DNA from 3 places in the Bacillus sp. FAU20 genome. Region 3 is predicted to be linked to each of the others. Evidence: riboswitches for the same ligand, from Rfam matches in the RefSeq annotation. Region 3 holds a riboswitch; each other region holds the start of a gene.
What was found. Region 3 has a riboswitch for thiamine pyrophosphate ahead of tenA (thiaminase II). Riboswitches for the same ligand answer to the same signal wherever they lie in the genome.
Positions count from the first base shown of each region.

Region 1: linked by a shared signal. The riboswitch ahead of thiM (hydroxyethylthiazole kinase) and the one ahead of tenA (thiaminase II) in region 3 are both predicted to bind thiamine pyrophosphate.
Region 2: linked by a shared signal. The riboswitch ahead of tenA (thiaminase II) and the one ahead of tenA (thiaminase II) in region 3 are both predicted to bind thiamine pyrophosphate.

Region 1 covers NZ_JBVYHY010000027.1:83,495-91,716, forward strand. The annotation lists gene AC0OM3_RS26145 (YhgE/Pip domain-containing protein) at 1-2,776, shown strand, start outside; gene topB (DNA topoisomerase III) at 2,817-5,006, opposite strand; TPP riboswitch at 5,216-5,325, shown strand; gene thiM (hydroxyethylthiazole kinase) at 5,398-6,207, shown strand; gene thiE (thiamine phosphate synthase) at 6,225-6,881, shown strand; gene AC0OM3_RS26165 (anaerobic C4-dicarboxylate transporter family protein) at 6,997-8,222, opposite strand, start outside.
Region 2 covers NZ_JBVYHY010000027.1:406,902-415,123, forward strand. The annotation lists tRNA gene AC0OM3_RS27745 (tRNA-Glu) at 1-25, shown strand, start outside; gene AC0OM3_RS27750 (CBS domain-containing protein) at 155-574, shown strand; gene AC0OM3_RS27755 (DUF3965 domain-containing protein) at 896-2,047, shown strand; gene AC0OM3_RS27760 (hypothetical protein) at 2,288-2,620, opposite strand; gene AC0OM3_RS27765 (SH3 domain-containing protein) at 2,626-3,780, opposite strand; TPP riboswitch at 4,050-4,162, shown strand; TPP riboswitch at 4,223-4,326, shown strand; gene tenA (thiaminase II) at 4,411-5,106, shown strand; gene AC0OM3_RS27775 (ABC transporter ATP-binding protein) at 5,075-5,824, shown strand; gene AC0OM3_RS27780 (ABC transporter permease) at 5,824-6,576, shown strand; gene AC0OM3_RS27785 (ABC transporter substrate-binding protein) at 6,573-7,574, shown strand; gene tenI (thiazole tautomerase TenI) at 7,585-8,205, shown strand; gene thiO (glycine oxidase ThiO) at 8,198-8,222, shown strand, end outside.
Region 3 covers NZ_JBVYHY010000026.1:737,319-745,540, forward strand. The annotation lists gene AC0OM3_RS25560 (ABC transporter permease) at 1-38, shown strand, start outside; gene AC0OM3_RS25565 (lipoprotein BA_5634 family protein) at 89-775, shown strand; gene AC0OM3_RS25570 (DUF3914 domain-containing protein) at 852-1,193, opposite strand; gene AC0OM3_RS25575 (esterase/lipase family protein) at 1,473-2,714, shown strand; gene AC0OM3_RS25580 (homoserine dehydrogenase) at 2,802-3,827, shown strand; gene pdxR (MocR-like pyridoxine biosynthesis transcription factor PdxR) at 3,917-5,365, shown strand; gene AC0OM3_RS25590 (D-alanine--D-alanine ligase) at 5,370-6,284, shown strand; TPP riboswitch at 6,358-6,463, shown strand; gene tenA (thiaminase II) at 6,591-7,280, shown strand; gene AC0OM3_RS25600 (DUF3937 domain-containing protein) at 7,678-7,941, shown strand.

The DNA of each region.
Region 1 (8,222 bases), on a different contig from region 3:
GATTTTACCATCGTTATATGCATGGTTTAACATTAAAGCTTCTTGGGATCCGTATGGAAATACAAAAGAGGTTCCCATTGCAGTTTCTAACCAAGATGCAGGTTCTAATTTAAGAGGGAAAGACATTAATATCGGGAAAGAGATTGTAGACTCCCTTAAGAAAAACAAAAATCTTGGCTGGAAATTTGTAGATGAAAAACAAGCAATTTACGGAGTTGAGCGTGGGGATTATTATGCAAGTATTACGATTCCAAAAGACTTCTCTGAAAAAATTGCAACTGTTCTGGATGAAAATCCTAAAAAACCAGAACTGGATTATTATGTGAATGAAAAAGTAAACGCGATTGCACCGAAGATTACAGCAAAAGGTGCATCAGGCATTACAGAAGAAATTAGTAAAAACTTTGTAAAAACAGCAAACGGTGAGATTTTTAAAGTTTTCAATGATCTTGGAATCGATTTAGAAACAAATTTACCAAGTATCGAAAAAGTAAAAGATCTTGTATTTAAGTTAGAAGCGCAGTTCCCAGAAATGAATACACTTATGGATAAGGCATTAGATGATGCAACTCGAGCAGAAGATGTTGTGAAAGTAGCGCAGAAAGATTTACCTGTTGTAGAGAGTGTAATAAATGATGGGCAGGAAGCGTTGGCGAATTTAGATAAGTTCTTTGCAAGACAAGATCAAACATTAAAAAATGCTCCAGGGACGATAAGAAATGATTTAGTGGCAGCAAAAGGCGTTATGGATAGTGCAGCTGCATTTACTGACTTTTTAATGAATCCAGGTGTAGAATTAAATATTCCTGATTTGTCTGGAATGAATGGATTACCTGAATTCCCAGCGAGACCAGATCTTTCTAAGTTGAATAGTGATGGGTATAAAGGGATAGCACAAAATATTAATCAAACAGTAAATAATGTTCTAAGCTCATCACGTGCAGGAACAGCTTATGCACAAAGTGTTATGGATGGATTGCAAAATGGAAGCGTTGATCCAGAGATAGCTAAGAAAAATATTTCGACTATATCTAATAATCTTCAAACGCATATTGACAATCTTTCTTATGTAATTGATGTTATGGCTCGTTTAGAGCAAGGGGCTCAAACTGAGTTTGGGCAAAATTTCTTTAAAACAAGAAAAGAGCATTTAACGGATATTAAGAATGGACAACAAGATTTAAATAATCGTTTTAAACGTTTAAACGATTTAATTAGCACAGGTCAGGAAGTTAAACAAGATGTGCGTGATGGAATTAATCAGAAATTAAATGAAACAAATGCTTTAATCGATCGAGCTGAAAAAGATTACAATGAAACGTTTGTAGCTGATTATAAAAAGGCAGTTAGCGCGGTAGATCAAGCTAAAGCTGATGCAAATCAAATATATGATAATGCAAAAGCAGATTATGATAAAGCAAAAAATAGCCTTGAAGGTGCAAAAGCAGATTTACAGAAAGCAAAAGAAGATGTACAAAATAGAGGTATTAACGGTTTAGATTCAACGAAAGTAGCTTTAAATAGCTTAAATGGTCAATTCCAATCTGGAATCGGTTTAATTGATGATATGATTCCAGTTCTAGAAAGTACAAATAAGGTTTTAGCGGATGTAAATAGTGATAAAAACCTTAATAATGGAATCGCAAAATTAAACAAAGCGAAAAGCAGCTTACAAAAAGGTGTAGAGGCAACGAATAAGGGAATTACACTTCTTAACAATGGCCAGAAACCTACAAAAGATGTAATTGAAAGTATTAACAACGCTGCGAAGGGCGGATCAGCTCAATTAACAGATGTATTATCGACGTATGATTCAGAAATTGTACCTAATTTCAATACAGCAATTGCTCGTACAAAAGAGATGTCGAAAAATACAACTCAAATTTTAAATGATGCAGACAAAAAGCTTCCAGATGTTAAAAAATTACTAGAAGATTCATCAAAAGGCTTAGTAGACGGGAAAAAGAAATTAGCAGATATTAAAGCTGAAATGCCAGCTACTGAGAAAAAGATTAAAGAATTAGCAGATAAAATTCGTGATTTTGAATCTGAAGAGGATTTAAAAGACATCATACGCTTATTGAAAAACGATGTTGAAAAGCAAAGTGATTACTTTGCGAATCCAGTAAATTTAAAAGAGAATAAATTATTTGCGATGCCGAACTACGGTTCAGCGATGTCACCATTCTATACAGTGCTTGCATTATGGGTAGGCGCATTATTAATGGTTTCATTATTAACGGTAGAAGTACACGAAGAGGGCGCGAATTATAAGAGCCATGAAATTTACTTCGGACGTTTATTAACATTCTTAACGATAGGTCTTTCACAAGCGTTTATCGTATCGATGGGAGATATATTCTTACTCGGTACGTACGTAGTCGATAAGTTCTGGTTTGTGTTATTTAGTTTATTTATTGGTGGAGTCTTCGTTTGTATCGTATACTCACTCGTTTCTATTTTCGGAAACGTTGGGAAATCGATGGCAATCATTTTACTTGTACTGCAAGTAGCAGGATCGGGCGGAACATTCCCAATCCAAATGACACCAGCGTTCTTCCAAGCGATTTATCCGTTCTTACCATTCACATACGCAATTAGCGCAATTCGTGAAACAGTTGGCGGAATGCTTTGGGATATCGTAACGCGAGATTTACTTGTGTTAAGTGCTTTCGTAGTAGTTATGATCGTTGCTGCGTTATTACTGAAAACACCAATTAACAAATCAAGTGAAAAATTTGTTGAGAATGCAAAAGGAAGTAAAATCATTCACTAAAATAAAAGGTTCCTACCGATAGAGGTAGGAACCTTTTTGTTTAATCAAATTTTAATTTTTTTAATGCTTCTGCGAATGGGTTATTTAATGGTTCTTCTTCTTTTTTCTGTTGTTTCATATATTTTTGAACGTCGCGTTTATCGGCTTTGTTTCCAGATTCTTTTTTACGTCGCTCTTGGAATGTTGATAATTTCTCGCGATAGCCACATTTACATGCGAAAATTTGGCCTGCACCCTCACCACGTAATTCTAGTTTCTTTTTACATTGCGGACAGCGAGCGTTTGTTGTACGAGATACATTTTTACGATGACCACATTCACGATCTTGGCATACGAGCATTTTTCCCTTTTTGCCGTTTACTTCTAGCATTGGTTTACCGCAATCTGGACAAGACTTCGTTGAAATATTGTCATGTTTATATTTTTTATCAATCGATTTAATTTCAGAAACAATTTCTTTCGTATAGTTCTTCATTTCCGAAATGAATACTTCTTTCTTTAATTTTCCTTTTGCAATTGCCTCAAGTTTTTGTTCCCATTCACCAGTTAGTGTAGGTGATTTTAATTCTTCTGGTACTAAATCAAGTAATTGACGACCTTTTGATGTAATGTGAATATCTTTACCACGTTTTTCAATTAAGAAAGAATTGAAAAGTTTGTCGATAATATCTGCACGTGTCGCTACAGTACCTAATCCACCAGTTGATTTTAACGTATCAGCAAGTTGTTTATTTTGCGTATCCATATATTTTGTAGGATTCTCCATTGCTGAAAGTAAAGTTGCTTCATTAAAGCGTGCAGGTGCTTTCGTTTGGCCTGATGTTTGCATAAGTAACTTTACAGTTAATGTATCGCCCTTTTCAATGTGAGGTAGAATCTGCTCTTTTACGTCATCAGTTACATCATCGTCTTCAAATCGATTTTCGTATACTTCCTTCCAACCAGCATGTAAAATCGTTTTTCCGCGTGCAATGAACGTTTCACTACCAACTTTGGTACGTAATGTTAGTTGCTCATATTCGAATGCTGGGAATAAAACAGCTAAGAAACGTTTTACAACTAAATCATAAATTTTGTGTTCTTTATCTGTGAATGCTGAGAAGTTAACGTATCCTTCTGTTGGAATAATCGCATGATGATCGCTTACTTTACTATCATCGACAAATGATTTGTTAGGTTTGATAGGCTTTTGTAATACTTTATGTGCGAAGGGACGGTATTCTCCAACACCACATGCTTTTAGACGTTCTGGAAGTGTTCCAACGATATCAGATGAAATGTAGCGTGAATCTGTACGAGGGTACGTTAGCACTTTATGCTGTTCATACAATTTTTGCATAATATTTAATGTTTCTTTAGCAGAGTAACCGAACTTTTTATTTGCATCACGTTGCAATTCAGTTAAATCGTAAAGACCAGGAGAGAATGACTTCTTCTGTTTCTTATCAATTTCCACAACAGTAGCATTTTGTTTATCTAAACTTTTTACAATACCATCGATTTTTTCTTTATTAAAACTACGGCTATTGCCATTTGCATCTTGCCAAGTAAGTTTGAGCTTCTCCATTGTTTGAGCTTCGATGCCGTAGTACACTTGTGGTTTGAAGTTTTTAATTTCATCTTCACGTGCAGCTATCATGGCTACAGTAGGCGTCTGAACACGCCCACAATTTAACTGGGCATTAAAGCGAGTCGTTAAAGCACGAGTTGCATTAAGACCGATATACCAGTCAGCTTCTGAACGCGCAACTGCTGAAGCGTATAAATTGTCATAGGCTTTACCTGGTTTTAAATTTGCAAAACCATCTTTAATTGCTTTATCGGTTACAGAAGAAATCCATAAACGTTTGATTGGTTTATTTATCTTAACTTTATCGATAATCCAGCGTGCGACTAATTCCCCTTCACGTCCAGCGTCTGTTGCTACAATAATTTCATTTACATCTTTTCTAAGTAGCTGACTTTTTACAGCATTAAATTGTTTACCAGTTTGTTTAATAACCGTTAATTTCAAACGCTCAGGTAGCATCGGTAAATCTTCTAAATTCCACTTTTTATATTTCACATCATAGCTTTCTGGATCAGCTAATGTAACAAGATGGCCTAAAGCCCAAGTTACAATATATTTACTACCCTCAAGATAGCCGTTTCCTTTTTTATCACACTTCAGTACACGAGCAATATCTCGTGCAACGGAAGGTTTTTCAGCGATTACAACGCTTTTTGACATATTAAAAACATCCTTTCAAATTTCCATAAGTTAAATATAGCATACATCTTCTTGAGATTCAGTTTCGCTCCATATTTGAGCTGTTTTTAATGGAGTGAACAAAATCCCAACTGATTAAAGTTTCACTTTATCAGTTGCTTCTATATTAAATAGAAAAGTAAAGAACTTGTTATTTTACTAGAATAAGAGTAGACTTTGAAGTAGATGAATAAGAAACACATGGGAGTTTGTGGATACAAACTGAGAGTATGACTAGTCCGTCATTGACCATTTGAACCTGTTGGATAATGCCAGCGTAGGGAGAGTGTAAAAGCACATGTTCAGGCACTTTGCGTACGCGCGAAGTGTCTTTTTGTGTATCTCCCATCATTATAGTTAGGAGATGAAAAGGATGAATATGAAAGAAATTAGTAAAGTAGTGGATTTGGTGAGAGAATCTAATCCGCTTGTTCATAATATTACAAATGTTGTTGTAACAAATTTTACTGCTAACGGTTTGTTGGCACTTGGGGCATCGCCTGTAATGGCGTATGCAAAAGAAGAAGTAGCAGAAATGGCTAGCATTGCTGGAGCGTTAGTATTAAATATGGGGACACTTCGTCCTGAAGAAGTAGAAGCGATGTTACTCGCAGGTAAATCAGCAAATGCGAACAATGTGCCAGTACTATTTGATCCAGTTGGTGCAGGAGCAACTTCGTATCGAACAGAAGTTGCGAGACATATTCCGGCTGAAATCGATTTAGCAATTATCCGCGGAAATGCAGCTGAAATAGCAAATGTTATTAATGAGAAATGGGAAATTAAAGGGGTAGACGCTGGTACTGGACATGGCAATGTTGTAAGTATTGCAAGGCAGGCAGCAGACGAATTAAATACAGTTGCGGTTATTACTGGAAAAGAAGATGTTGTTACAGATGGAGAGAGAACTATTGTTATTCGAAACGGTCACCCTATTTTAACGAAAGTTACGGGAACAGGTTGTTTACTAACTTCGGTAATAGGAGCATTTGTAGCAGTAGAAAAAGATTATGTAAAAGCAGCAGTAGCTGCATTAACATTTTATGGAGTAGCAGCGGAACTAGCAGCGGCTAAAACGGTAGAAAAAGGACCTGGTAGTTTCCAAATTGAATTTTTAAATCAGTTAGCGAATACTACTTCTGATGATATTGAGAAGTATGGGAAGATTGAGGAGTTAAAGTAAGGGGGAGGAAACACACGATGCGCATTGAAACAAAGAAAATGTCTAAGTTATTACAGGTGTATTTTATTATGGGAAGTAATAATTGCGCGAAGGATCCTTTATCTGTATTGAAAGAAGCATTAGATGGTGGAGTGACACTTTTTCAATTTCGTGAAAAGGGAGAAGGGGCTTTAATTGGAGAAGAAAGAGTGCGTTTTGCAAAAGAATTGCAGGCGCTTTGTAAGGAATATAGTGTTCCTTTCATTGTAAATGATGATGTAGAATTAGCCATTGAATTAGATGCAGATGGTGTTCATGTAGGACAAGATGATGAAGGAATTACATCTGTTCGTGAAAAAATGGGAGATAAAATTATCGGCGTATCTGCTCATACAATTGAAGAAGCACGCTTTGCAATCGAAAACGGAGCAGATTATTTAGGTGTTGGACCTATTTTCCCAACGAGTACGAAAAAAGATACGAAAGCGGTTCAAGGAACGAAAGGATTAGCTTATTTTAGAGAACAAGGAATTACAGTGCCAATCGTTGGTATTGGTGGGATTACAATTGAAAATACAGTGGCAGTTATAGAAGCGGGTGCGGACGGTGTTTCAGTTATTTCAGCAATTAGCTTAGCTGAATCTGCGTATGAAAGTACGAGAAAATTAGCTGAAGAAGTAAAGAGAAGTTTGTAGGGAAGGACGTGTAGTATTTTAAGTGCTACATGGAGAAATAGACTGCCCCAAAATTTAAACAAATATTTGATTAAAAAAGCACAAACCTTTTTAAATAAAGGTTTGTGCTTTTTCTTTAAAACATAATTGAAATTAAGAGCATTCCAATTCCGATAGAAGTAAATGTTGCAATTAGGCCCGGAATCATAAAACTATGATTTAATACGTATTTACCGATACCTGTTGTACCAGTGCGGTCGAAGTTAATGGCAGCAACGATTGTTCCATAGTTTGGAATGAAGAAGTATCCGTTCACTGCAGGGAACATAGCAATCAGTAATGCTGGCGGAATACCAAGAGATAGTCCAAGTGGCATTAAGGCACGAACTGTTGCTGCTTGGCTGTACAGTAAAATAGATAGAATGAATAATGCGATAGCAAATAGCCATGGTGCACTTGTTACTAAATGCTGAATGGATCCTTGAATCATATTTAAGTTTCCGTTAAAGAAAGTATCTCCCATCCAAGCGATACCGAAAATAGCAACAACTGCTGTTGCTCCTGCTTTAAAGACGTTACCAGATACAATGCTTTCTACATTTGGTTTACAGAAAATAATAATAAGGGCCGCGATAGTTAACATAACCATCTCAATTGTGTTCGGCATGGAAAGACGAGCTAACTTCCCATCAACTATCCATCCTGGACGAAGTGCTTCAAATGAACCAAGAAGTACAACAAGGAAGGTTCCTACAAGGAAAAGGATAACTGATAATTTGGCGCCCTTTACACCTACAAATTCTTTTTTCTCTTCAAGTTTAGGAATCATTCCTTCGTTTAATCGTTTTAAGTATTCAGGGTCTTCATTTAATTCTTTTCCCATCTTACTAGCAACAAATGCTGCTAACATACAAGCAATGAAAGTAGAAGGAATACTCACTTTTAAAATATCTAATAAAGTGATTTTATAGTCAGCTAACATTGCTAAAAGAGCAACTGTGGCAGCTGAAATTGGACTAGCTGTAATTGCTTGTTGAGAAGCGATTACGGCAATCGACATTGGGCGTTCCGGTCTAATCCCTGATTCACGAGAGACTTCTGCAATAACAGGAAGTACAGAATAGGCAACGTGACCAGTACCTGCACATAGTGTGAATAAATAAGTAACAATTGGAGCAAAAAAAGTAATACGCTTTGGATTTTTTCGTAATGCTTTTTCAGCTAGATGAACAAGATAGTCCATTCCTCCAGCAGCTTGCAAAGCACCAGCAGCTGTAATTACTGCCAAAATCATAAGCATTACATCGATAGGAGGCGCGGTAGGTTGTAAGTGGAAGACAAAAACGAGTATTGCCATACCAA
Region 2 (8,222 bases), on a different contig from region 3:
ACGGGTTCGAATCCCGTACGGGTCATACAAAAAAGAGTCAGCATTATGCTGGCTCTTTTTTATTTTGTTAATCCTTTTTATTACGTTACTTTCCAGAAATAAATAAAGGGATTTTGGAAAAGCTATGGTATGTATAAAAAGGAGGAAATAAATAATGACACGAGTTAGAGACTTAATGAGTACCCATATTGTACATTGTACACCGCTAGACAATGTATATGAGGCAGCTGTTAAAATGAAGGAAGAATCAGTTGGATTAATCCCAGTTGTTGAAAATGAGCAAGTTGTTGGGCTTGTTACTGATCGAGATTTAGTCGTTCGAGGGATTGCTGAAAAACATCCTGGATCTAATAAAATTACAAATGTGATGACAACAAATATTATCTCAGTTTCTCCAAATGATTCTATTGAAAAAGCTACAGAGCTAATGGCACAGCATCAAATTAGACGATTACCAGTAGTTGATAGTGGTCAACTTATTGGCATGTTAGCACTAGGAGATTTAGCTATAAGGGAATCAGCAGATGATCAAGCTGGATTTGCCTTGAGCGAAATCTCAGAGCATACAGAGTAAATTGAAACTTTCATTAACCGAGAGTCTGATGGTCACTCATAAAGAGCTAAATTATATATAAAGTTCAGATACATTATTCTAGCATATATGGATTAAACTAATATGTTAGCGTGATGTATCTGAGACATTATATAATAAGTATGTGGTTAATAATTTCGACAGTTTTTTAAAATTTGTTATTCTTCATTTTTAATAAGAGAAAAGATGATATACTGATAGATATAAGTATTATGAGAGATTTTGAATATAACAATATTAATTTTTAGTGGCGCGATAATAAATTAATATTTCCTACATAGATGAAAAGGGAAGGGGAATTATATGAAGGCTGTACAGGGCGATCCAAATTGGAATTTGGTTACAGATACATATATAGAACCAAATAATTTCGCTGAATTATTTTCTTTGCTTGTACCTTGTCACCCAAAAGGTGAGGGGAAAGAACGAACTATATTAGTATGGAAAGAGAAAGAATTTTATAAAGAAGAAAATTTAGCGTCATTTATCGTATATGGCATGAATAAAGCAAAGAAATTACCGCAGTTTCATAAAGATGAAATTCCAACTTTAGTGCGTATTCTTCGCTTATGCCAAGAGATTGGTTGGTATGAAGAGGCAAATGATTTTATGATAGCGCAAGGATTAGCTGAGTTTGTTCATACTTCATTGGAATATGAAACATGGGATCTTTTGACGCAATCAGTTGCTTTAAATTATTTAATTATTAAATATCGTATAGGTGAATTGACAGATAGGGATATTGAAATTTGGGATAGAGTTAAATTTAATGAGAAGTGTATAACCGATTGTAAACATTTATTATCTCATAAAGAAGTATTGGAATTTACATTCTTTTATATGTGCAAGAGAGCGAAATCATTATCAAAAGAGCAATTAAATAGTGATATGATGAGTTTAGCGATGTATTGTAATACTTTTGTATATGATTTGTATACACATGATTTATTACGGAAATATCGTAAGTGTACAGATTTCCTATCATATTATGGACCTAGTCAGGCAGTTTTAGCATGTCAAAGAGCTGTATTATCTCAAATTTCCGATCGCTTAGACCCATTAAAGACAACGCATGTAGATGATTATTTATATGTGATGAAAGAAATGATGGAGCATATGACGATAGGAGTAATGGATCGATACGGTCATTTTATTGGAAAGCTACTATCTTATGTGCCATTTTTCGAAATGATACAAGTTCCACAGCATGCATATTATTGTGAAGAATTACTGTATATTTGTAAGGGCATTGAATATAAAGAAGAAATACTACGCAATTATATATTTATACAATTACATGATTGTTTACCATCATTCTTTAGGCTATTTCTTAAAAATAAGCGTTACGCAACGATTCATGATATTCTTTTCTATTGGTGCGATGACGAACAACGAATGAGTTTAGAGAAAAAATATAATCTGAGCTTTATTTATGAAAAATATGCTTGTGGATAAACAATATTTTCGATATGAAAAATTCATATAAATTAAAAAGGATCTCCAGTTTATGTGAGATCCTTTTTTGTTAGTAAAACAAGGAGAAAGTGATTAAGACAAGAAAAAGCATTCCATATAGGAGGAGTTGTGCAGTATAACTTCCTTGTATACCAAAAAAAGTATTGGTTTTCTTATACAAATTCAATATGTATTTTATTGGAGTATCTTTGAAAGATTGGTACACAGTGTCTCCTCTTTCTAAGCTTCTTGTTTTTGTTTTTGGTTATAAGGGACATTAATATATCTAGCTACAAATAATAAAACAGCCATAAAGAATACTGGAAATACAGTAGATAAATAAAAGCCATTACTAATTATATTTGTTATGAGAGCACTTAAAAGAAAAATAGCATTATAAATATGGGCAATTTTTTGTTTTAGTTGCACTTGAAATGATTCCATCATAATTTCTAATGCAACAAAAGCAATAATAATAGATAAAAATACAATGTTTGTATTGTAAATGATTAAACAACAGATTAAACCTAAAAAGGCTACGTATTCAATTATAAGAGGTATATTGCGTGGCATACAATTTACCTAACTAAATATGGCAGTGGATTTACTGCATTTGTTTTTTCAAAATTCCATTCTCCATTATGTAATTCAAAATGAAGATGTTGCCCGTATGAATGACCTGTGTTTCCCATATGACCTATTAATTGTCCAGTTTGTACTTGATCACCAGCTTGTACAGTGCGATCCTTCATATGAGCATAAACAGTTGTATATAATTTCCCATTGATTTGATGCGCAATGAAAACAACATTGCCATAGCTAGCTGAATAATAAGATTTCACAACTTTACCTGCAGCAGCAGCTTGGATAGAGACGTTTCCTGGAGCGGCAATATCTATACCATAATGCATTTGTTCCCAGCGTATATCAAAGGTTGAGCTAATTCTTCCTTGAGCGGGGAATTTGAAAGCAGCTGGAATTGATGAAGGCTGATCTGTTTTAGCTTGTGGTTGATTTTGTACTACATAGTGTTTTGCTACATATCCGTATCCTGTGCCAAAACGAATTTTATACCAAGTTCCTACAGTTTCTACTACTTGTACTTGTGTACCGTTTTGTAATGAACCGAGTAGAGCGCTACTTGTACTAGCGTTGCTACGTACATTTAGATTAGGTGTTGCAACGGTATATTTTGTATTATTTTGAACGGTGATTCCTTTTACTAAGGGTTGTGAACCATTAGAGATGAATGCTTTTTGTACGTAACCTGTTTGGCCATTATGTGAGATTTTATACCATTCGCCTTGATCTTCTTGAACGGTAATAAACTTGCCATTTGGTAATACATCTAAAATGGAAGATTCTAAATTAGGTTCAGAGCGAACGTTTAATGCATTAGCATTAACGATGTATTGATCATTAGATTGAAGTTTGTTTTTTAGTAAAATAGCATCTTTTTGTACATAACCTACTTTATTATGAACAGATACTTTATACCAACCATTAGTTGTTTCAAGGATGTTCACTTTTGTATTAAAGCGAATTGTATCAATTGATGTGCTTTTTACGTTATCTTCTGTATGTAATGCTACTTGATCGACTTTGACATACCCAGTTTTAATATTAGATAATTGTTCAGCGTTTGCTTTTTGTACATTTGTTTCACCCATAGAAGGAAGTAAAGAAGCAATCGCTACAGTAGTTGCTGTTAAAGCAGTAGCTTTCATATTCATGGAATAGAGACCTCCTCTAGTTGTATAGTTGTAATTTTATTATAGTATAAAGATATAATATAGTGGGTGTATTCACATAAATGTAATATGAAATCAATATAAAAATAAATTTTTTGAGGATAATGATTCCTTTTTATACAATTAATTGGTGTTTTATTTTCTAAAATAGAATGTATGTATTGTATAACTTCGATATTATGTTGATAATTAAGAAAATTAAAAAAGTTGATGATGTCTTATTACGGTGTTATACTGACAGTGATAATTTTATAGTTTGCTAGGAGAGCTGGTGTTGCCAGCTGAGAGTAAGACCTTAAGTCTTTGATCCTTTTTATTACCTGATCTAGATTATGCTAGCGTAGGGAAGCAATTCGGACACTAATAATGAGTCCCCGTTTCTTTGCGTATAGAAACGGGGCTTTTTTATTTGAAAATTTCATATTGAAACCACTAGGGGTGCTTGTTGTGCTGAGAGAGGAATAATCCTTAACCCTTATAACACCTGATCTAGGTAATACTAGCGAAGGGAAGTGGAACAACGAATAAATTATAATTTTATTGGCTGTAACCACTTCTTATATAGAGAAGTGGTTTTTTATTTATATACACATACTGGAAGGGGATAGAGAAATGAAATTTTGCGATAGATTATTAGAAACTGTACAACCAGTTTGGGAGATGAGTCATAATCATCCATTTGTAGTAGGTATGGGGGATGGTACGTTAGAAAAAGATAAGTTTCAGTATTACATTATTCAAGATTATTTATACTTGTTAGATTATGCAAAGTTATATGCTATCGGTGTTGTAAAGGCAACGAATCCACAAGTTATGGGGAAATTTGCTGAACAAATTGATGGAATATTAAATGGAGAAATGACAATCCATAAACAGTATGCAAAAAGACTTGGAATTTCTATAGAGGAGATAGAGTCTGCAAAGCCATCTGCTAAAAATTTAGCTTATACAAATTACATGATGTCTGTATCTCAAAATGGCACACTTGCAGAATTAATAGCAGCACTTCTTCCGTGTATGTGGAGCTATTGGGAGATTGGAAAGCGTTTAAATGATATTCCGGGAGCAAGGGATCATGAATTCTTTGGTGAGTGGATTCAAGGATATAGTTCTGAAGAATACGGCAACCTCTGTATTTGGTTAATAGATTTATTAAATGAAATGGCAGTTGGAAAGTCTGAAAAAGAGCTTGACCGATTAGAGGAGATTTTCCTATATTCCAGTCGATTTGAATATTTATTCTGGGATATGTCCTATCGTAAGGAGATGTGGGGATTTGAGGAGCAAGAACATACTACAATTTCATAATGTTTGTTTTCATTATGATGAGAAACCAATCATCAATGAATTAAATGCTTCTATACAAGATAAAGAGTTTGTAAGTATTATCGGACCGAGTGGATGTGGGAAAAGTACTTTATTTCGCCTTATTACAGGTTTAGAAGAAGTAAGTACTGGTCAGATAGAGCTGATAGAAACAAAGAGCCATCCTGTAGGGTATATGCCTCAAAAAGATATGCTCTTGCCGTGGAGAACGATTATTGAGAATGCTGCTTTGCCATTAGAATGCCAAGGCGTGCCGAAGAAAGAAGCACAAGTAAAGGCAAAGGAACTATTGCATAAATTTGGTTTACAAGGGTATGAGACAAAATATCCGAAAGATTTATCTGGGGGTATGAGACAACGTGTATCTTTTATTCGAACTTTATTAACAGGCGGGGAGATATTGTTATTAGATGAGCCGTTTAGCGCGTTGGATGCTTTAACGAAGGCATCTTTGCAAGAATGGCTGTTTGAACAATGGAAAGAGTGGGAAAAAACAATTTTATTTATTACTCATGATGTGGAAGAAGCATTGTTTCTTTCTAATCGAATTTTAGTAGTGGAGCAGCAGCCGATAACTACTTTGACTGAGCGGATAGTGCCGCTTGATCATAACAGAACACGAAAAGATTTATATAAACCGGAAGTATTGGCGCTGAAAGATGAGCTTCTTAGTATGTTACAAAGGCAGGTACTCGTATGATGAACCGGTTGAAGGAGCTATTACCTGCTCTTACACTTTCTAGTATCTTACTTGCCCTTTGGGAAGTAGGAGCAATAATTGTAGATGAAATGTACATTTTACCGTCACCGTCTGCAATTGTAATGAAGATATGGAAACTAAAAGATATATTATTTACGGTTCATTTGCCGGCAACATTATATGTCGTTTTAATAGGTGTGGCAATTTCTATCGTACTTGGGGTAGGGCTAGCGATGTTAATGAATGCGAGTACATGGATGGAGAGAGCATTTTATCCATTATTAGTCGCTTCACAAACGATTCCTATTACAGCGCTTGCTCCGCTCTTCGTTTTATGGTTTGGATATACGATTTGGAGTAAAGTCGTTGTTACGGTTTTAATTACGTTTTTCCCGATTGCGGTCAATACGTATGATGGACTACGCAGTACGAAAAAAGAATGGGAAGAGCTTTTAGTTACATACGGGGCAACGAAAAAAGATGTTTTTCTTAAATTAAAATTGCCGTCTGCTCTTCCTTATTTTTTCTCAGCTTTAAAAATCGCAGTTCCGCTTAGTGTAATTGGGGCAGCAATTGGTGAATGGCTCGGTGCACAAGCTGGGCTAGGATATTTCAGTAAAAGAATGATGACGCAGTTAGACGGAGCAGGTGTATTTGCACCCATTGTATTGTTATCGTTATTAGCTATTTTCTTCGTCATACTTATTTCGATATTAGAAAAGAAATTCATTAGTTGGAGGAAGCATTCATGAAATTATTAAAACGCATCTTTGTGTTTACATTATTAGTTGCAATGATTGCTGGATGTTCTAGTAATTCAGCATCAGATAAGAGTAAAAAAGAAAAAGAAATAACGGTCATGCTTGATTGGTACCCAAATGCGGTACATAGCTTTATTTATGCAGCAATTGAAAAAGGCTACTTTAAAGAAGAAGGTGTAAAGGTGAATATTAAATTCCCTTCCAATCCGACTGACCCATTAACTTTAGCAGCTGCAGGAAAAGTAACGGTTGGCCTATATTATCAACCAGATGTTGTTATGGCAAAAGCAAACGAACAAATTCCAGTGAAAACAATTGGAGCTGTCGTACGTTCCCCATTAAATCATGTTGTATCACTGAAGTCAGCAGGCATTCAATCGCCAAAAGATTTAGAGGGGAAAACAGTGGGATATTCTGGAACACCTTTAAGTGAGATGTATTTAAAAACGATGGTAAAAGAAGCTGGTGGTAATCCAGATACAGTGAAAGTAGTCGATGTTGGCTTTGATTTAGTACCAGCATTAATTACGAAAAAAGTGGATGCGGTAACAGGGGCATACATTAACCATGAAGTACCTGTTATGCGTCATGAAGGTCATGAACCAGCGTACTTTAATCCAGCAGATTATGGTGTACCGAATTATCATGAGCTTGTATTTGTAACAGGTGATAAAACGTTGAAAAAAGATAAAGAAGCGTTGCAAGCCTTCTTACGTGGTACGAAAAAAGGCTATGATTTCATGAAGAAAAATCCAGATGAAGCATTAAATATTTTATTAAATCATCAAGAAAAAGAAAACTTCCCACTTGTGCCAGAAGTTGAAAAGGAAAGTATGAAAATTTTATTAGAGAAGATGGAAACGAAAGATGAGCCATTCTTATCAGATTCAAAAGAGTCTTGGGAGAAACAAAATAAGTGGCTGAAGGACAAAGGAATGACAAAAGAAACCGTCCCAGCCGATGAACTATTCGAAAATATTTTAAAGTAGGCGAATGAATATGAAAAATGAGCTCCACGTAATCTCAAATGGCCATATGCCATTCGAAGAGTTAGTGAATGTAGCGATGCAAATTGAGAGTGAGATTGATTATTTGCATATTCGTGAGCGTGAGAAGAGTACAAAGGAATTATATGAAGGTGTGGAAATTCTGTTAATGGAGGGCTTTCCGGCTTCTAAAATTGTCATAAACGATCGAATTGATATTGCAATTTTATTAAATATTCCTCGTGTTCAACTAGGATATCGAAGCACAGATGTAAAGTCAGTGAAAGAAAAGTTTTCTTATTTGCATGTCGGTTATTCTGTGCATTCGCTAGATGAAGCGATAGTAGCATTTAAAAATGGAGCGGATTCACTCGTTTATGGCCATGTATTTCCGACAGATTGTAAAAAAGGTGTGCCAGCGAGAGGGCTTGAAGAAATTTCGGACATTGCAAGGAGCTTATCGATACCAATTATAGCTATTGGAGGGATTACTCCTGAGAATACAAAGGATATTCTGGCAAGTGAAGTAAGTGGAATTGCTGTTATGTCTGGAATTTTAAGTAGTAGTAACCCGTATAGCAAAGCGAAGTCTTATAAGGAATCAATAAGAAAGTGGGCGGAAAAACATGTGTGAGAAGTATGATGTAGCGA
Region 3 (8,222 bases):
GTTATCTGCAAAAGCTTTATAAGGTTATGGAGCAATAGAATTTATTAGCTTGTAAGACTACAATAAAGTATGTAGAAAAATGAACTGTATGATGAAAGGAAACGAGATGAAAAGAATTTTAACTATTTTTATGTTAACGATACTACTATTAATAAGTTTTAGTGCATGTTCTAAAAAGGAGAATCCATTTCCTGCAAACGGTGTATTAATTATTGGAGATGAAAATAATATTTCACCAATTATTAATCGTTATCAGGAAATTACGAAAGAAAATGAAGTATTTTCTGTGAAAAAAGGGGAAGTTGGAAATGGAAATGTCTTAATTTTAAATGAATCTACAGCACAAGCATTGATTAAAGAAAAACTTTTTCGAAAACAAGATAATGGCTCCAATTATATTATAGATACGTTACCGAAATTCCCAAAAGAAGGAGCACTATTATTTACAAGTGAAGCCGATATGACTATGAAAAGTATTAAAATAGGAGGGGAAGAGATTCCTGTTACATACAATAGTGATGCTTGGATAGGCAACAATCGTAAATATTCAACGGAATGGTATATGATTATAGCAAAAAATAGTGTGTATAAAGAAATAAAGGCAAATGAAATGAAAATGCATCTTCTTCATTTGAAAAAATCTCTAGGTGACGAAAAACCTAAAATGTCAACAGATAATACATTGATTAATGAAAATGTCAAAGTAAAAAAGTTAATTAAAGGTTTGGAAGGAGAAGTATCTTTTCAATTCGTAACGATTGGCGAAAAACCTTAAAAAAGAGTTCGAAGTTGATAAAAATTTCATCAGTTTCGAACTCTTTTTAGTTTATAGACAAATCAATTATTATGCTTTACATTACTTCATTTAATCGAGTCTCGTTTGTTCCCTCAATCGCATTTGAATTTTGAACTGAATTATTTTGGGCTTCTTTTTCTGTACGAGCCTTTTGTAGCATTTCAAGGATGATCCATAAAGGAACACCTTTATCCTTTAACATCTTCCATAAATCTAATTCATTAAATTTATGCTCAGGCTGTTTCATTTCTTTTTCAGATGAACGAATATCAAACTTGATAGGATCATTTACTTTCTTACTTTCAAGTTTACTAGAAGAGATAATATTATGCTCAAGAGTAGATGGAGTTATTTTAGTAGGTTGAGATAATGTATGAATATTTGATCCAATTTGCATGCTTTTTCCTCCTTTTCAAGCAATGAGATTAGTTTTCTTATGATTTTTAAATCTTTTTAACATGAGGAAACTATATCTAATTATAAATCCTAATAAATAGATTTACAAGTTATATTGTAAAAAGTAAATATTTACTTGAATTAATATTTATCAACATTTGTATATGTTTTCTATATATACAACGTATATAAAATACTTTACATTATGTTTAAGTTGTTAAATTATTCTGTTAATTTTTTAAAAAGAAAAATGTAAACGTTTTATTAGGGGGGAGAAAATATGGGGAAGTTATTTTTAAAAATATGTTTTTTTGCATTAGTGACCGTATGTTCATTCGCAGCGAAAATATCATACGCTGAAGAGAGGCAGCAAAATAATTATCCTATCATATTGGTGAATGGATTTGCTGGATGGGGTAGAGAAGAAATGCTTGGCGTAAAATATTGGGGTGGTGTTTATGATATACAGGAAGATTTGAAACGAAATGGTTATACGGTACATACCGCAGCTGTTGGACCTGTTTCTAGTAACTGGGATCGTGCATGTGAATTGTATGCACAAATTAGCGGTGGGACAGTAGACTATGGTGCAGTACATGCTGAGAAACATGGACATAATCGTTTTGGCAGAACTTATAGTGGTTTTGCGCCGAATTGGAGTGAAACAAATAAAGTTCATTTAGTTGGACATAGCATGGGTGGACAAACGATTAGAACATTAGTACAGCTATTAAAAGAAGGTAGTTTTGAAGAAAAGAATTATGTGAAAAATCATCCAGACACCAAAATATCACCACTATTTGAAGGCGGAAAATCATATGTTCATAGTGTTACAACATTAGCAACCCCTCACAACGGTACAACACTTGCGGATGGTAGTCTTCTACTGCCGTTTGTTAAAGATTTACTCATTACAGCTGCAAGCTTTGGGGGAAACAATAATTTATCATTATATGATTTTAAATTGGATCAATGGGGTATAAAGAAGAATGCTGGAGAGTCCTTTTTCCAATATAGTAATCGTATTCTAAATAGTTCACTTTGGAAAAATACAAAAGATATAAGTCAATGGGATTTAAGTACAGATGGTGCAAAGAAGTTAAATAATTGGGTAAAGACGCAACCAGATGTGTATTATTTATCCTATAGTGGACATGCATCACAAGCAGCACCTATAACAGGTTTACATTTGCCTCATATAACGATGAATAAAGTGTTAATGGGAAATGCATTTTTCTTAGGTTCTTATGCGAGATATGAAGAAAACCGTCCGCTAGTTGATACTTCTTGGTGGCAAAATGATGGTGTAGTAAATACAAATTCTATGATTGCACCATCTTCTAATGTTACTGTAAATAATAATGAGTCATTACAGATTGGAAAATGGAATCATATCGAAACGAAAGCGAATTGGGACCATCTCGACATGGTAGGGTTAAGTGTTTCAGACTCGTTAGGTTTTTCTAGCATTCAAGAGTTTTATAGAACAATTGCTGAAAAGCTATCACGTTTACCGAAATAGGTAATAATAAAGCGCTCTCGATGGAATTCGAGAGCGCTTTATATTATATTGAAAGAGGGATTTGGTAGAAAAATATGGGGGGATATTATGAAAATTCAAGTTGTATTATCAGGATACGGAACAGTAGGCAGAGAGTTTATAAAATTATTAAATGAAAAATATTCATATATATATGAAACATATGGGATTCAATTAGTTGTAAGTGGCGTATTAGGGAGAAATATTGCAATACATAATGAAGACGGCTTATCACTTCATCATTTATTAATGTATGGTGGCGGTACCGCTGCAATTGAAAAATATTTAGAGTATCATCCGAAGGAACGTGCAACAACTAGCATAAGTGGTACTGTATTGGTAGAATCAACAGTTACAAATCTTAAAGATGGAAATCCAGGGAAACAATATATGAAACAAGCGATTGAGAAACAGATGGATATAGTAGCAATTTCTAAAGGTGCGCTCGTTACAAACTGGAGAGAAATAAATGAAGCAGCAAGAGGCGCAAATGTACGAATTCGATATAGCGGTGCAACAGCCGCTGCACTACCGACACTAGATATCGGACAATTTAGTTTAGCTGGTTGTAGTATTGAAAAAATAGAAGGAATATTAAATGGAACAACTAATTATATTCTTACGAAAATGTATGAGGAAGATATGACATTTGAAGAAGCACTGAAAGAAGCACAAAATAAAGGAATTGCTGAGACAAACCCTATATTAGATATAAGTGGTTCAGATAGTGCGTGTAAATTGTTACTTTTGACAAACCGCTTAATGGAAACAGAGAAAACACTTACTGATATACATATAAAAGGAATCGAGCACGTTACAAAACAGCAAATTCGAAATGCTAAGGAACAACATAAAATTATTAAATTAATAGCATCAACATATAAGGATGAGGGTGGCAATATCAATTTAAATGTTGAACCGTGCCAAATAGAAAAAAAACATCCGTTAGCAAAAGTAAATGGAACTGAAAAAGGAATTACGTTCTTTACAGATACGATGGGACAAGTTACTACAATTGGTGGGGCTTCTAATCCAAGAGGCGCTGCAGCTGCAGCTTTAAAAGATGTAATTAACTTATATCGAAAAGATTTGTAAGACTGTACCGCCCTTTATAAAAAATACATATGTCGTGGACCTTTTGAGAATGAAATAAATATGCAAAAATGATTGCAGGGGGGAAGAAATTGTTTAAGGATTTTAAAGTTGTTAAAGATCGTCCCGTTTATATTCAATTGAAAGATTATTTGAAGAAGATGATTATGAAAGGGCATTTGCTCGGGGATCAAAAAATTCCATCAACAAGAGAACTAAGTGAATTACTAAGCGTGAGTAGAAACACTGTACTCGCTGCTTATGCAGATTTAGAGCAAGAAGGACTCATTTATGCAGTTAAAGGAAAAGGGAACTTTGTTGCGAAGGTGGATATATCTAACACTTCGTCTGTTGAAATAGATTGGAAAAATAAACTTAATACAGTGACCGCATTAGCGGATGAATTAGATTTAATGAAACATGGTGTTCGTTGGGAAAAGGGAATGATTGTTTTTAATAGTATAGCCCCGGATGAGAAGCTATTTGATGTTGAAAATTTCAAAAGAGCTTTTCTTACTCGTATGTCCATTGAAGGGGACATCGTATTGAACTACGGATATGCAAAGGGATATAGACCGTTAATGAATTATTTACTTCATTACATGGAAATGAAAGGTGTAGACATTTCAAATAAAGATATTCTAATTACAAATGGATTTACAGAAGGATTGGATATTGTACTCTCTTCTTTATCAAAAAAATCCGGTCGTGTCATTTGTGAGAATCCAACTCACCACGCTGCACTTAAGCTTTTCCGTTTACATGGACTTGAAGTTCATGGGATTGATATGCATGAGGATGGTATTGATACGAATGAAGTTGAAAAAAGTTTGCGTGAAAAAGATTTTGATTTTGCTTATTTAATTCCTTCTTATCATAATCCAACTGGTATTGTTACGAGTTCAGAGAAAAGAACGGAATTGATGAGGTTATTCTCAAAATACAACGTTCCTATTATAGAGGACGGATTTAATGAAGAACTACGTTATTCAGGTTCACATTTAGCTCCATTATTAACTTTTGCTGGAGCTGGCAATAATGTGATTTATATTAGTAGCTTTTCAAAGGTACTTTTCCCTGGTTTACGTGTAGGCTGGATTATTGCAGATAAAGAGCTGATTCATTATTTAGAAAGCGTAAAAAGAGCAAGAACGATTCACACATCTACGCTAGATCAAGCTGTTCTGTTTCAATATTTACATGAGGGATATTTTGAAAAATATTTAAAAAAGGCAAGATCTGTTTATAAGAAAAAATATGAGTTAGCTGTCGGGACATGTAACCAGTACATTCCTTTTAAAAGAATGACTGGAGATGGTGGACTTCATTTATTTATAGAGCTAGAAGAGCATATGAACGCCCGCACACTTTTACAAAAGTGTTATGAGAAAGGCGTTACGTTTTCACCTGGAGATGTTTTTTACTCTGATGGAGAAGGAGCGAACACTTTCCGATTAGGATTTTCGCGCTTGAAAGAAGAAGCAATAGTTCGGGGAATTAAAATAATTGGTGATACATTAAAAAATGAAATTTGGAGTTGAGAAAATGAAAATCGGTGTTATTATGGGCGGGGTATCGTCTGAAAAACAAGTTTCAATTATGACGGGGAATGAAATGATTGCTCATTTAGATAAAAATAAATATGAAATAGTTCCAATTACATTAAATGAAAAAATGGATTTAATTGAAAAAGCGAAAGACATTGACTTTGCGTTGCTCGCATTACACGGAAAATACGGAGAAGATGGGACAGTTCAAGGAACACTGGAGAGTTTAGGGATTCCTTATAGCGGAAGTAATATGTTATCTAGCAGTATATGTATGGATAAAAATATTTCGAAAAAGATTTTACGTTATGAAGGTGTAGAAACACCAGATTGGATTGAACTTACAAAAATGGAGGATCTAAAGCTTGATGAGTTAGATAAGTTAGGATTTCCATTAGTAGTAAAACCAAACTCTGGCGGATCGAGTGTCGGGGTGAAAATCGTTTACAATAAAAATGAATTGATCTCAATGCTAGAAACTGTATTCGAATGGGATTCTGAAGTAGTAATTGAGAAGTATATAAAAGGTGATGAAATTACATGTTCAATTCTGGATGGAAAACAGTTACCTATAGTTTCAATTCGACATGCAGCCGAGTTTTTTGACTACAATGCAAAGTATGATGATACTAGTACAGTTGAGGAAGTTATCGAACTTCCAGCAGAAATTAAGGAACGTGTAAATAAAGCGTCACTTGCTTGTTATAAAGCATTAAAATGTAGTGTTTATGCAAGAGTTGATATGATGGTGAAGGACGGAATTCCATATGTAATGGAAATTAATACATTACCAGGGATGACACAATCAAGTTTATTGCCAAAAAGTGCAGAAGCAGCGGGAATTAGTTATAGCAAACTATTAGATATGATTATTGAAACATCATTAAAAGTTAGAAAAGAAGAAGGATTTTAAGGGAATTATATAACTAATTCTTTTGACAGTTTCACGAAGTATGCTATGATGAATACATTATAAAAATAAAATATTTATCCACTAGGGGGGCCTTTTATAGGCTGAGATCAAATGTGATTTTGAGACTCTTAGTACCTGATCTGGTTAATGCCAGCGTAGGGAAGTGGGAAAGACGTTGCTATTTAATGAGTAAATAAATACTGTCAATTTCACTTTCTTTACGCCTGTAAAGAAAGTTTTTTTATTTTACAGCTTTAATAATTGTGGATAAATACTTATATTTTATACATTATTGGAGGGATTTAAATGACTTTTTCACAATCATTACGTAAAGAAGTAGATTCAATTTGGGAAGCGAGTTTTAACCATCCCTTTGTAAAAAAACTTGGTGAAGGAACGTTAGATTTAGCTAGTTTTCGCTATTATGTGCTTCAAGATTCATATTATTTGAGTCATTTTGCTAGAGTGCAAACTTTAGGAGCTGCAAAAGCTCTTGAATTAGAGACGACAGCTCGTATGGCACACCATGCTCAAAATACATATGAGGCCGAGTTATCTTTACATGAGAATTTTGCTAAAAAGCTAGGGATAACAAAAGAAGAAAAAGATAATTTTATTCCTGCGCCAACTGCATATGCGTATACTTCACATATGTATCGTGCTGCCTATGAAGGACATTTAGGAGATATCATTGCAGCAATTTTACCTTGTTATTGGTTGTATTATGAAATTGGCGAACGCTTAAAAGAGTGTCAGCCGGAAGAGCCAATTTATAACGAATGGATTTCTGCTTATGGATCTGATTGGTTCCGTACGCTAGTTGAAGAACAAATTACACGTTTAGATACTATCGCTGAAAAAGTAACAGAGGCAGACCGCAAGCGTATGAAACAGCATTTTATTATTAGCAGTCAATATGAATATTCATTTTGGGAAATGGCTTATACATTAGAAAAGTGGCCAGTGGATACAGACGTAAAAGACGTAATTGGATAAAGAATAGAAGTAATGTTATAGATAGGTATGGATCATACCTATCTATATATTTTTTCTTGTTAAATTTGCGTAAAGTTATTAGTGCTACGGATATGGCGAAATAGAATATCGATAAGTTAGCTCATTTAATTGTCTACGAATTAACTGGATAAAATTCTGTCACACTTATTTTACAATCAAAGAACGTAAAGATTGGTGGTATGAAGTTAAATAAGAAAAGAAACCGGCTCTGTTAATTGTAACGGATTTACTTTTTCTTTACGGGAATTTCTAAATCATCATGGAATGCTGTTCATACAATATGCAAATATGCATATTGTATCTTTTTGAGTTCTTTATGTGTTAAAATTAAATATAGGGATATGGAAATATAAAGAAGCAAAAGCAGGAATATCCAATGAATTTTGAGAGGTGTTATATGTTTACAAATAAGAAATTAATTCGATTTGGTTTATCTTTGTTTGTGTTTTTAGGGATAATTAATTTTACAATAAGCTATTTCCAAACATATCTTGAAACAGCAGCAGATATCAAATGGGTAATTCCAGAAATTTGGAAAACTATTTTGCTAGATGTTCCTCAAGGTATACTTGTCCTTTTAGGCGCAATTGCTTTATATGATTTCACAAAAGAGGCATCACAAAAAGACGCATCAATCTAAGTGTGTCTTTTTTGATTAGCAATTTCATAGAGAGTTTTGCTGGAGAAATAGAAAAAAAAGCCCTAATCAGGGCTTTTTTTTGTAGAAATTTCTTAACCATCATAGAAACCGGTTACTAGGAGGTGTTGGCATTTATAGTACAGAAAAATCTAAGCGGCAGACGGAAATATATAGGAAATGGCACCATAATTATTGAGAAATTAATTGAACTTAGTAAGTATAAAGATATGAAACTAGAATTTATATTTTTTAATTTTTATTTATCCCACCAATCGGGCTGT